DNA from 3 places in the Planococcus sp. PAMC 21323 genome. Region 2 is predicted to be linked to each of the others. Evidence: riboswitches for the same ligand, from Rfam matches in the RefSeq annotation. Region 2 holds a riboswitch; each other region holds the start of a gene.
The links. Region 2 has a riboswitch for thiamine pyrophosphate ahead of thiT (energy-coupled thiamine transporter ThiT). Riboswitches for the same ligand answer to the same signal wherever they lie in the genome.

Region 1: linked by a shared signal. The riboswitch ahead of tenA (thiaminase II) and the one ahead of thiT (energy-coupled thiamine transporter ThiT) in region 2 are both predicted to bind thiamine pyrophosphate.
Region 3: linked by a shared signal. The riboswitch ahead of PLANO_RS08170 (YkoF family thiamine/hydroxymethylpyrimidine-binding protein) and the one ahead of thiT (energy-coupled thiamine transporter ThiT) in region 2 are both predicted to bind thiamine pyrophosphate.

The regions. Positions count from the first base shown of each region.
Region 1 covers NZ_CP009129.1:2,815,547-2,820,166, reverse strand. The annotation lists gene PLANO_RS13910 (succinyl-CoA:acetate CoA-transferase ScpC) at 1-41, shown strand, start outside; gene rlmN (dual-specificity RNA methyltransferase RlmN) at 553-1,626, shown strand; gene PLANO_RS13900 (hypothetical protein) at 1,779-2,336, shown strand; TPP riboswitch at 2,457-2,560, shown strand; gene tenA (thiaminase II) at 2,650-3,333, shown strand; gene thiM (hydroxyethylthiazole kinase) at 3,335-4,120, shown strand; gene thiD (bifunctional hydroxymethylpyrimidine kinase/phosphomethylpyrimidine kinase) at 4,117-4,620, shown strand, end outside.
Region 2 covers NZ_CP009129.1:791,979-796,598, reverse strand. The annotation lists gene PLANO_RS03925 (V-type ATP synthase subunit I domain-containing protein) at 1-516, shown strand, start outside; gene map (type I methionyl aminopeptidase) at 583-1,335, opposite strand; gene thiT (energy-coupled thiamine transporter ThiT) at 1,465-2,040, opposite strand; TPP riboswitch at 2,137-2,234, opposite strand; gene PLANO_RS03910 (M20 family metallopeptidase) at 2,384-3,460, shown strand; gene PLANO_RS16055 (hypothetical protein) at 3,522-3,668, shown strand; gene PLANO_RS03905 (SGNH/GDSL hydrolase family protein) at 3,732-4,620, opposite strand, start outside.
Region 3 covers NZ_CP009129.1:1,618,342-1,622,961, forward strand. The annotation lists gene PLANO_RS08155 (HNH endonuclease domain-containing protein) at 1-825, opposite strand, end outside; purine riboswitch at 957-1,056, shown strand; gene PLANO_RS08160 (MFS transporter) at 1,139-2,323, shown strand; TPP riboswitch at 2,664-2,769, shown strand; gene PLANO_RS08170 (YkoF family thiamine/hydroxymethylpyrimidine-binding protein) at 2,860-3,450, shown strand; gene PLANO_RS08175 (ECF transporter S component) at 3,452-4,033, shown strand; gene PLANO_RS08180 (ABC transporter ATP-binding protein) at 4,026-4,620, shown strand, end outside.

The DNA.
Region 1 (4,620 bases), 1.2 Mb from region 2:
AAAACGGTACCATGCTACAGAAAAAAGAGCAATTAGTATAAAGAAAAGCGGAGACTCTCGTGTAGATTCGACGGGCATAAGACGCTCTGGCGCAGCGGCGTATTTCCAGCCGCACAGCTAGAGTGGCTTATGACCCTAGAATCTGAGAGTCGGAGCTAGACAAGAAAAGCGGAGACTCTCGTGTAGATTCGACGGGCATAAGACGCTCTGGCGCAGCGGCGTGTTTCCAGCCGCACAGCTAGAGTGGCTTATGACCCTAGAATCTGAGAGTCGGAGCTAGACAAGAAAAGCGGGAGCACCCGTGGAGTTCAATAAATTTATAATCCACTAAAACCAGGTCCGCGAAAAGCGCCTGGTTTTTTCATTTCCACCTCCTTGAATAGGAAATTGAGCTTAGAAGATTCGTTTCTTTTTACCCAAGCCAATTCTTAAACCCCTGATATAACTCGGTTTTTTAATCAGATTTTTCTGTCTAAACAAAAATAGTTGTTGTCAAGCGTTATTTTTAGTATTATAATAAGCAATTGTGAAATTTGAAATGAGGGTTCTAAAATGAAAAATTCCATCTATGGATTAACGATAGACCAGTTAAAAGAATGGTTTTTAGAAAATGGCCAGAAAAAATACCGTGCGGAGCAGGTATGGGATTGGTTGTATATTAAACGTGTCACTGAATTTGCGGAAATGAATAACCTTTCGAAAGAATGCATTCAACTGCTTGAAGACAATTTTTTGATTCGTACGTTAAAAGAAACGGTTAAACAAGAATCTGCAGACGGAACGATTAAGTTTCTTTTCCAAATGCAAGATGGCAACTTGATTGAAACGGTATTGATGCGTTTTAAATACGGAAATTCTGTATGTGTAACCACTCAAGTTGGTTGTAACATTGGCTGTAGTTTCTGTGCCAGCGGACTATTGAAAAAGAGCCGCGATTTAAACGCGGGCGAAATTGTTGAGCAAATTATGCAAGTACAAGCGCATTTTGATGCACAACAAAAAGACGAGCGTGTAAGTCATATCGTTGTTATGGGTATCGGTGAACCATTCGATAACTATACGAATTTGATGGGCTTCTTAAACGTTGTCAACTCTCAAAAAGGCTTAGCAATTGGAGCTCGCCACATTACTGTATCAACGAGTGGGATTGTACCAAAAATTTACGATTACGCAGACGAAGGTTTGCAAGTTAACCTTGCAATTTCGATTCACGCGCCAACAAATGAATTACGCACACGTATTATGAAAATAAACAAAGCGTATCCAATCGAGAAGTTAATGGCTTCTATCGATTACTACTTGGAGAAATCCAACCGTCGGATTACGTTTGAATATATTTTATTGCGTGATGTGAATGACCATGTGGAAGAAGCGCATCAATTAGCAAAATTGCTAGAAGATAAGCGTCACTTGTCATACGTTAACTTGATTCCATACAACTCAGTTGATGAGCACGATCAATATCAACAAAGTACACCAGAAGCAATCAGTGCATTTTATGATGCATTAAAGAAAAAAGGTATTAACTGTGGCGTACGTCACGAGCAAGGTGCAGATATTGATGCTGCTTGTGGTCAATTACGAAGCAAACAAATTAAAAAAGATAAAAAAGAAGTAACAGTTTAATAAACTCAAGCGTTCCTGAATTTTCAGGGGCGTTTTTTTGTGTTAAAAATTAGGATCTTATTTTCAGTTAACGAAACTTTCTGAACCTTAAAAACGTATAAACTCTATAAGTAGAAGTTTATTGATCATGCGTTAGGAAAGGAAGTGGGGGATTGAAAAAGATTCTGTGCATAGCGGTTTTACTTGGATCGACTATGTTAGCTAGTTGTAGCGGAATTTCAACATACGAGGACGATGAAGTGGCCGCTATCGTAAACAACCACGAAATTACAATAGGGGATTTACGATTTCTATATCCTGATGATGCGGCATTAAATTATTTAGATTCAGCAATACAAGTAGAGTTGATCAAACAAGAGGTAAAGGAAATGGACCTTGATATTTCTGCTCAGTTGACGGGAGAAAAAAACCATGATGATTTTGAAAAACTTCCTCCTGAAAATACAAAAGATGACGGCAGTAAGCAAGTACGTGCATATGCTATAGCTCAAGCTAAAAAACTAGATATGTCACCTGAGGAGTTCCAAACACAATACGCTAAAAAAATTAACGAACAAAATGCTTACATCAATGCGTATCTTGAGGAGAAATTAGGGAGTGGAGATATTAGTGACCTCGAATGGATGGAGGAATTTGGGGAAGATTATATGAACTTGGTAGAAAAGTTGGTGGAGAAAAATGAAAATGATATTACCGTATTTATGAAGTAACATTTTAGAGCATGCTAGTCATGTGTATACGCAATTCTATCCAAAAATACCAAAAAGAACTTTGTAAAGACTATAGAATTATCAGAATCTATGATATAGTGATGTCGAAAACATAAATAAAAACACCACTAGGGGAGCCGGATATCGGCTGAGACGAGCATAAGCTCGGACCCTTTGAACCTGATCTGGATCATACCAGCGGAGGGAAGTGGCGGACCGTCTGCTATTTTCTTATCGACTGCACACGCCGCTTCCCTTCACTGGGGAGCGGTGTTTTTATTTTGTGTACAAGCACAAAAAAGGAGATGGAGAAATGACTTTTTGTAAAGAAGTAAGAAAAGAATGTGACCACTTATGGCAGGCAAGTTTTGATCATCCGTTTGTTAAGGGAATTGAAGACGGGACATTACCGGTCGACATATTCCGTTTTTATGTCATGCAAGACGCTTATTATTTATCGCATTTTGCGAAAATCCAGGCGCTGGGTGCATCTAAAGCAAAAGATTTAGAAACCACACAACGTTTTGCGATTCACGCCTCACATACCAGCACAGCTGAGCTGTCTTTACATCAATCCTTTATGAAAATTTTAGACGTGACCGAAAAAGATTGGTCCCAATTCGAACCTTCTCCTACTGCTTACGCATACGTATCACACATGTACCGGGCATCTGCAGGGGAACTAGCAGATGTATTAGCAGCCATATTGCCTTGTTACTGGTTGTATTACGAAATTGGTGAGCGATTGAAACATGCAAAACCTGATCATCCGATTTATGACCGTTGGATTGAGACTTACGGGTCCGAAGAATTTGGAGAACTCGTTAACGAACAAATTGACCGGATGAATCGGTTAGCGGAAGAATTACCAGAAGCACGACGCAAAGAACTAAAAGACCATTTCCAAAAGAGCAGTTATTACGAATTAAACTTTTGGGACCAAGCGTGGAGAAAAGAAACCTGGGCGATTGACGCTGTAGATAAAGTAGGTGTGTAGCGTGTTCCATCAAATAAAAGCAAAAGCACCGATTGTTCATTGCATCACCAATCATGTAGTGTCGAATTTTCAAGCAAATGGCCTATTAGCAATAGGTGCTTCTCCGATTATGGGAGAAGCACCTGAAGAAGTGGCGGAACTAGCTGCTTTATCACAAGCTTTGTCTTTAAATATCGGAACTCTCCATACGGAATCGCTTAAAAGTATGTTGATTGCTGGCAAAAAAGCCAACCAATTAGGCATTCCAGTAGTGTTAGATCCTGTTGGAGCAGGGGCCAGTGACTTTCGAATAAAAGCTGTCCGTGAAATTTTAGAGTCTGTACACGTAAATGTGCTTCGGTGCAATGCAGGAGAGCTCGCAGCGATAGCTGGTGAACAATGGCAGTCAAAAGGTGTTGATGCCGGAGAAGGCTCTCTAGACGTTAAAAATCTGGCTATGACCACTGCAAAAAAACTTAAATTAGTCATAGCGGTCACAGGGCCTGTAGATATCGTGACGGATGGGGAAGTTGTCCGTGAAATTCCTTTTGGAAATCCGGTGATGACATCTGTTACAGGAACAGGGTGTTTATTAAGTAGTGCCGTTGCGGCTGGACTTGCTGTGTCTACTAAAAAAACGGTGGAAATCGCCTGTGATGTTTTACGCGATTACGCAATTGCGGGTGAACAAGCAAGTCAAAAAGCACATTTACCTGGAGAATTTCAACTAGCTTTTCTAAATCAATTAGCGAGCCTGACAGATGAAGAAGTACAAAAACGAATTTCTTTACAGGAGGAAACGGTATGAAGAAAACACCACAAACCTTAACTATAGCGGGTTCAGATTCTGGAGGAGGAGCGGGCATCCAAGCGGATTTGAAAACTTTTCAAGAGCTGGGCGTTTACGGGACTTCAGCAATTACCGCAGTCACTGCTCAAAATACACTGGGTGTTAGCGCGATTTATCCCATGTCAAAGCAAGCTGTTCAAACTCAATTAGAGGCAATAGGCAGTGATTTTGACGTAACTGCAGTGAAAACAGGTATGTTGTTTAACCCAGAAATTATTCAAGAAACAGCGAGAATGATTCAACAGTTTGGCTGGGGAAATTTAGTTGTAGATCCTGTCATGATTGCGAAAGGTGGTGCGAACTTATTGCAGCCTGCTGCGGTAGAAGCATTAAAAACCCATCTATTACCGCTAGCTTTATTAGTCACACCTAATATTCCGGAAGCAGAAGCTTTAACGAGCATTTCTATTACGGATGTCTTTAGCCGACGACGTGCAGCAGAACATATTTTGTCGTTA
Region 2 (4,620 bases):
AAGGGACAATCTCCTTCATATACCACTGCCCTGATGTTCACATTAAGTTGTGTCTTTAATATCAGTTGGCTACTATTGTGGCATTACGAGTTTTTTGCCTCATCAATCATTGCAATGCTAGGCTATTTAATTGCCTTGATCTTCCTATATTTACAATATGGAAATTCAGAAAAATCGTTAACTGAGCGCCTACCAATTTCGATTAATTTAGGATGGATCAGCGTAGCAACTATTGCCAATATCAGTTTCGTTTTAACTTATTATAATTGGAGTGGCTGGGGTTTGAGTGATCAATTATGGACAGTCATTATGTTAACTGTCGCCACCGCACTTGCTTTGCATATTCGCTTTCATCATATGGACATTCCTTTTGCTTTAGTCTTTATTTGGGCATTTATCGGAATTGCTATCAAACATGGAACTGATGAAATGTTAGTAACAACTGCTTCTCTTTTTTTAAGTGGTGTAATTTTAACAGGTATTTTGCTCATAAAAAAACGAACATTAATGAATTAAAAACCTGCGGACAAGCTCGTATAATCGAGTTGTTCGCAGGTTTTTTAATTGGTGTAATAAAATGGGTTAGTTGTCCAATTTTGTTAGCAAAATCGGCTCACCTTTTGTGACAAGAACGGTATGCTCGATTTGTGCAACTAACGATTGATCTGGTGTAATAAATGTCCAGCCATCACCTGACTCAATAATATGTTCTGATTTTTGAGAGATAAAAGGCTCTACTGCTAGTACCATGCCTTCTTTTAATATCGTTGTTTCCCAGGCATCGTAATAATTTAGAATATGCTGAGGGGCCTCGTGAAGCGATTTACCAATGCCATGTCCCGTCAAGTTCTTGATCACGAACAAGCCTTGCTCTTTTGCTTCGCGTTCAACTGCTTTACCAATTTGGTTAAGTTTTGCTCCTGCTTTAACTTTCGTCATTGCACGATCAAAAGCAGATGCTGCTGCGGCACAAATTTTTTCTTTCTCGTCATGACCTTCACCGACTACAAACGAAATTCCTGTATCGGAAAAGTATCCTTCGTATGAACCAGAAACATCAATATTCACGATATCTCCGTCTCGGATTACACGATTCCCTGGAATGCCGTGAGCCACTTCTTCATTGACGCTGATGCATGTATATCCCGGAAAATCATATTCTGATTTCGGTCCAGATACGCCACCAAGTTCTGCAAATAATTTACCGCCCAATTCATCAATTTCTTTTGTAGTGACTCCAGCCTTTGTTGCAGCTTTCATCTTTTCTCGAATTTCAGCGACCATTTGGCCAGCTTTTTTTAACATTTCAATATCTTTTTCAGTAGTTGCAATCATTAAATACCCTTCTTTCAAGCTTTTCTATTCAAGAATTATACCACAAAATTAAAACAGAGGCTTCCGTCCTGTTTGGATTTCTTCTTGCGATAAATAGAAAAAAGACTGCCCGAAGACAGCCTTTCCTTATTAAGCTTCTGCATTCACCAATTTCGGAGCAGCTGCAAAAAGCGCTGAACACACAAAGGCTGCAAGTAAAAATACAGGAATCATATACGTGGCATTGTAAACAGCAGAGTAAATCACCACATTGCCTTCAGCAAACATGCCGAAGAACAGTATTCCTGTGACTACATGTACGATATAACGCAATACCGATGCTATGAGAACACCCGACACAATAGCGATAAGCATCTTTCTTGTTTGTTTCGATTCCGCATGGTGCAAATATTTTGCACGCATAACGCCAGCTAGTCCTACTACGCCGTATGCTAATAGATAATCTAATATCACTTGCATAACAACAAAACCAAACGATAAAGGAGTTACTGAGATAAAGCCAGAAACAATTTGTAGTAAGCCGACCAATAGGCCAGTTAAAACACCTGCTCCAACTCCTCTTCTAAAAGCGATTAAGACAATTGGAATCATTACTAAACTAACTGAACCACCTTGTGGCATCTTGAACGATATAAAATCTAAAACAAATCCAAGAGCTGCAAAAATTGCGATTTCCATCATTAATAATACTTTTTTGTTTCTCATGACTTCCTCCTTATGTGTTGTGCACATCACCAGAAGGGCCGTGAATAAAACCATATTAAAAACGACGCCAGGACAGAGCCTGGCGCCGTTGTAAGGGCCGGTTTCTATCCACATCCCTGCGCAAGTGTTAACTTACAGGTTCAAAGGGTAAGAACGGATGTTCACTCTCAGCTAAAGCTCCCCTTGTGGTGTATACAAATAGTTGACTTTCATTTGTATTGTACACAAGCAGCTACTTTTTAGCAAGGCTGTTTTAACATGCATTCGTAGGGTAAAGTAAGGATTAGAAACAAAAGTCGAAAGGTGGTGAAGGCAGCCGGGTTTTAGGTCTGCCGATTAAATAATGATTGAACTATTAAAAAATCTGATTAAAATTCAAAGCGATACGAAAGAAGGCGCAAACGAGGCTCTGCAATTTTGTGCAGACTGGCTAAAAGATAAAGGTGCAGATGTTACCATACATGACAACAATGGGTATCTAATGTTGACCGCAGCTAAAGGTCAAGGCACTGAAACAATTGTATGGAATGGACATGTGGATGTTGTGCCGGGTAACGAAGATCAATTTTTACCGGTAGAAGAACAGGATCGTTTATATGGACGAGGCTCTGCTGATATGAAAGCTGGTGTCGCCGCAATGATGCAAGCTTTTGTCGAACTCGATGGTTCAAAATTAACGTGTAACGTACAATTACATATCGTGACAGACGAAGAAATTGGTGGACGAAACACTTCAAAATGGTTAGTTGAACAAGGCTACCATGGTGATTTTGTTATTTGTGGAGAACCAACTGGATTAAAAATTGGTTTGCAATCTAAAGGTATTCTGCGAATGGACATGACTTTTAAAGGGCAACCTGCTCATGGTAGCCGGCCTTGGGAAGGTATTAATGCCATTGAATCCGCTATGAAATTTCATCAAGGGATTGCGGACTTACCTTTCCGAAAAGAGTCAACTGAATACTATGATCAACCTTCTGTAAACTTACCTATTATAAACGCAGGTGATCGTTACAATGTAGTCCCTGCAATTTGTGAAATGTCATATGACATTCGCTTTATGCCAGGACAAGATAAAGATGAAATTGTCCGCCAATTAGCCGGTGTGGCCGACACAGTTGGAGTAGATATGGAATACAAAGCTTCGGGTTCTACGCCTGCATTAACAACACCAAAAGAAAATCCATATATTCAAAGCTTACAAAAAGCAATTTTCTCAACAACCGATCAAGAAGCAATTTTATTTGGTCAGCATGGGGCTGCTGATACACGTTATTATGCTGCGATAAATGGTGGAAAAGGAGCGATTGAATTTGGTCCAACAGGAGATGACTGGCATGGCAATGCTGAGTATGTATTGATTTCAAGTGTTCATGCTTATAAAAATATTTTGCTATCTCACGCACAAAATACTAAATAGGTTTGCTTCTACTACATTTGGGGAACTAAAGAATATCAAGCTTATGAATGGAGAGATTTAAATGGCTCTAGGAAGATTATTAAAATCCGCTATTAAATACGGACCTATCGCATATCCGATAATTCGTAAAGTATTAAACAAAAGAAAACAAGGCAAAACAACGCAAACTACGTCAACACAATCTACTACTCGTAGTAAAAAACGCTAATATTAAAGCGGTCCGGTATGTTTACCGGACCGCTTTTTCATGTTTAAAGTTAAATTGAGGTTGTTAACTATAAGGCAACATTTCTCTCAATGCCAAATAATTATTTTCACTTCGATCTGATGGCCTTTGTGCTGTTTTTTCAGCATCACGACTCTCTTGACTCTCTGGACTTTCTTGGTCTTCTGCTTCCATAATTTCTTCAAAAGACAATGGATTTGGCGGTGGTAACTCAAAATCCTCTACGCTCCATGCCTCTTGGTATTCGTTGAAGAATGCATTTGCCATCGTCTGATAACCAATTAGATTCGGATGAACATCAGCAGGGTTCGGGATTTTGCTTTCAGCATCATCACCGAAAGATTCATCTACCGAAACAAAAACAGCTCCTGCTTTTTCAGCTGTTTGCTTTAAGATTTCATTTAGTCGATCCAGTTGCTTGCCCGTTCCATTTTTCTGCGTCTCACGGACATGTGGATAAGCAAAATAATATCCCATTACATAAACAGCGGCATTTGGCGATTGCTCTGAAAGCTCTGTTAAGATAGATTCCATATTCTTTCGTGCCTCATTAAGAGCAAAATCTACTTGACGTTGCTGGAAAGACAAAGACCCTTGCGTCGGATCATTTTGTACTAAGCGCAATAAGTCATTTGCGCCTGCTGATATGGTAATAAGATTTGCAGTTGCTAACATTTTCGCTGACTCATCTGTTTTGATGCTGGCTAGCACATCAGTTGTTGTGAAACCTGGAAATGCAAGATTCTTGGAATAGAATGCAACCGACTGATTACGCATAAGTTCTTGCGAGATTAAATCTGTGTAACCACTGTCTATTTCTCGCGTGGGCGTTTGTCCGGCTGCTAAAGAATCGCCGATTGCCACGTAATTTATAGGAGCATTTATCATAGCTTTTGCCTGAACTGTTCCGCTAAGAAGAAGCAATCCAGTTAAA
Region 3 (4,620 bases), 830 kb from region 2:
CGCAGGAAGTTTACTGCCCTTACGAGAATTAATTTTCGAAGAAGTTAATACAAAATTCCACAATTCATCACTATGAACAAAACTCCAAGGGACAAAATGATCTACCGCTATCGACCGTGGAGCTCTCAATAATGGTTGTTCTGTATAAAAACACTGGTCACCAGAATGCTCGGCTATCAATTGCTGAAATTGTTTTAACGACTCGCGTTTCGTAATGTTTTCAATTTCATGCAGTAACATGCCTTGAGTTAGATCCGGATTTTTCTTTTCTAAAAACTTTGCCAATTCATAATTGATTAGTTTAAAAAGAGTTGTTTGGTATTTCAGTAAAAACTCATAGCTTGCTGGAGTCAAACCTATTAAACGACTTTTTTTAGAAAAACCGTATAATACTCCATTCGTATCCTCGTACAGCGCACCTACAACATATTTACGTAAAATACTAATTTCTATACGACGAATCAATTCTTCTTGTTGCTTTTTTTGTAACCCGTCAAAAGAAACCCCTTCTGGAATAGAAAACTCAAGTTCGAATTCCATTAACACCTTCTCAATACTCGTTTGATGCCCTTGAGAATAGCCATTTCGAACAACTAAATTCCAGTACAACCTGGCAAAAGACTCTGCTATTTGGCTAAAGTTTAACTCTAGATTATCATTCGTTTTATAAAGGTTTTCGAGAATAGCTCTCAACAATGCGTACTTATAAGAAGTTGTTTTAACCGACTGAGTAGACAATACTTTCATGCATACAGCCCATACCTCATCGTCTGAAACAGAACTATAAGTAGCTGCTCCCTCTTTTAACTTCCAACCTTCTGGCATCGCTATCCTCCTTATCCGATTAATACCACTTTTTAAATCCAAGTTTTTAACATTACTAATATTTTACAACAGTATTGATACTAATGCTCTACCGCACTTGCAGAAAAACTTTGTTTATAGTAAGATTTCCTAAGAAATAAACTATATGCATCTGTATAACCCTAAGAATATGGCTTAGGGGTCTCTACCAGGAACCTCAAAATCCTGATTACAGAAAACGATTTGTTCGTTTTTTGTAATCAGGATTTTTTTGTGTTTTTAACAAACCTTAAATCTATTACAAATGCAAAGAAGAGAGGAAGCGTTAAAAGCAATGAATTTAAAAGTGTATATTTTAGCTTTATCCACAGTTGCTGTGGGACTTGTCGAACTAATTATCGGAGGAATTTTGCCGACAATCGCTGCAGAGTTTGATGTATCTCTAAGCTCAGCTGGTCAGTTAATTACCGTTTTTGCGATGATTATTGCCATTGCAGGTCCTATCTTGCTTGTTGCGACTAGCAAATTTGAACGTAAAAAAGTGTACTTGATTGCGATGTTCATTTTTTTCCTCGGAAACATCATGACTTATTTTAGTCCTGATTTTACCTGGATGATGATTTCACGTGTTTTAACCGCTGCAAGCACTGCACTTATCGTTGTATTATCGCTTACTATTGTGGCAAAAATTGTTGAGCCTCCTTACCGTGCCAAAGCAATTGGCTTCATCTTCATGGGTATCAGTTCTTCACTCGTTCTTGGCGTGCCAATTGGTATTGTCATTTCAGACTTGTTCGGATGGCGTGTTATTTTCCTTGGCATCGCATTACTTTCGATCGGTTCGATGGTATTGATTGCGCTCTATATACAACCAATTCCAGGAGGTACAGCAGTACCATTAAAGCAACAACTCAGAGCCGTTGCTAGTGCAAAAATCGGAACTGCCCACCTCGCAACAATGTTTATGCTTGCGGGACATTACACAGTCTATGCTTATTTCACACCATTTCTTGAAACCATTCTTAACTTAAACTCCTTCTGGGTTAGTGTTTGTTATTTATTGTTTGGTATTGCAGCAGTTAGCGGTGGCGCGATCGGTGGCGCGTTATCAGATTGGATAGGTTCGAAAAAAAGTATTATCATCGTTATTTCAGCCTTCGCCGTTTCATTATTTTTACTACCACTCAGCACGTTTTCATTAGTCGTATTCTTACCAGTTATGGTTATATGGGCAGCACTTAGCTGGAGTTTAGCTCCGCCTCAGCAAAGCTATTTAATCGAAATAGACCCAGCAACTTCAGATGTTCAGCAAAGTTTTAATAACTCAGCTCTCCAAGTTGGAATTGCTCTAGGTTCTGCAATCGGTGGTATCGCATTATCACAAACTGGTTCAGTTTCAAGCATGCCTTATGTCGGCGCCATTATTGTTCTTATTGCACTTGGCTGCGCTCTATTTTCATTAACGCGGCCTGCTATTGTTCGAAGCACTTTGCAAGCTAGTAGTAAAACTAATGGTTAAATTACACAAAAACTAATAAAAATGAGAAGTGAAACCCAAACTTTCACTTCCCATTTTTTATATTTACTTCACTTTCATCATATAATATTATTTGGACTGAACCGACGTTTCTCCTAGTAACTCTCTTAGCGCTGGCGCGTCCATGGGCTAGGCGAACCACTAAGACAGATGCATTTCCAGGCTTAGTGCGAGAGCCATGCCCAAAGCGGCCGAAGCGTTTCCAGACCCCATTCAATCTTCTACACTCTGGATATTTTTCTGACTCACTCTTTACATCCCTCTCCACTTCCTCTACACTAAACTCATCGGGAACAACCCGAACACAAAAACCGCATACCGTTTTCTGCACTAGGGGTGCCCACTTTGGCTGAGATGCAAGCGCAAGCTTCGATCCCTCAAAACTCGATCAGGATAATACCTGCGTGAGGAAGTGCGGCGCATTTCTGAAATAATTCCTTTTTTGATTATTTGTAGATTATGGCTGCATCTTCACGGATGCGGTCTTTTTTGTGCACATTTTTAAGGAGGAGTTTTACATGGAACCATTGCAATGCGGCACTAGCCCAATCGTCGGATTTCGTTTTTCGTTACATCCGATGACAGGAGATTTTATTAGCGTAATAAAAGGAGCTTTAAACGAAACAGACACTTCAAACGTATGGATGCATACAGATGATGTCTCAACTGTTATTCGTGGCAAACAAATTCACGTTTTTAACGTTGCTAAAGCTCTAGCCTTACATGCAGCAAAAACTGGCGAACACGTCGCCTTATCTGGTACCTTTTCAATCGGCTGTCCGGGTGATTCGTCAGGTGATGTCTTTTTAGAAAAAGACGATATGTTATTGAACACCGACGACACAAAACAATACGTTTCTTCGCAATTTGCGCTGTACCCAATGAACAACCCTGATTATATGGCCGTGATTTACCGCGAAGTGGACCGTGCTAAACAGTTAGGCGTTTTTAACGACTCGATGCATTATGCGAGTGGCATTCATGGTGATATTCACGACGTCTTTGCTTTTTATGAAGATGCATTTACAAATGCACGATCAGAGGATCACCGCCATTTAGTCATGACCGTATCGATGAGCATTAATAGCCCATCTCATGGAGGTGCTTAATATGCTTAAAACGTGGAAATTAAAAGAAGTTGTTTTAATGTCGTTATTTGCCGTTGTTTTTGGCATTGTTTATTTATTATTTGTTCACGCTGCCAATATTTGGGCAGCGATTATTGGACCACTTGCATATGAATGGATGTTTGGCATTTGGTTTATCGTTTCAATTATTTGCATGTACATCATCCGCAAACCCGGCGCAGCTTTTCTATCAGAAACCATGGCAGCTGCCATCGAAGTGTTAATTGGCAACGCTGTAGGACCTCGCTTAATTTTAACCGGTGTCGTTCAAGGACTTGGCGCAGAAGCAGCATTTGCATTAACTGGCTACAAACATTTTAATATTTTGGTATTGATGCTTGCAGGTATCGGTTCAGCGGTTTTTAGTTTTATATATGGTTACTTTGTTTCAGGCTATGCTGCACTTGATCCATCATTTGTTGCATTAATGTTTACTATACGCGTGCTAAGTGGTGCCATCATCGCAGGAATCGGTGGTAAGTATATCGGAGATGCTCTACTTGCGACAGGTTCTTTGCGAGGATATGCCATTGCACGTTCGAATAAAGGTGATGTGAATGCGTAAAGAGATTTTCTCTTTAAACAATTTGTCGTTTCGATTTCCAGAAGATCAAATGGCAACATTAAAAGACATCTCTTTCACCGTATTTAAAGGTGAAAAACTCGTCATTTCTGGTGCAAGTGGTTGCGGTAAAAGCACCCTCATATATTTATTAAATCGTTTGTATCCCAATAATTGTGACGGCATAGTAGATGGAGACATCCTTCTCTTCGGTAAATCAGCAACAAATTATGCACCTGGCGAGATCAATCACCGCGTTGCAACGGTTTTTCAGGATCCCGATTCTCAGTTTTGCATGCCAACCGTTGAAGATGAACTTGCTTTTACTTTAGAAAACTTGCAAGTTCCTTTTGGCGATATGGATGCGCGAATCGAATCAGTGCTGGAATTGACTGGACTTACTCATTTACGGCACACAATTATCCAATCTTTATCAGGAGGAATTAAACAGCGGGTTGCAACAGCTTGTGCGCTTATTATGGACCCCGAAGTGTTGTTACTCGATGAACCTTTGTCGCATTTAGATCCATATACAGCTAAACAATTTGTAGATTGGCTTACAGAATTGCAGATTAAAACTCAGTTAACTA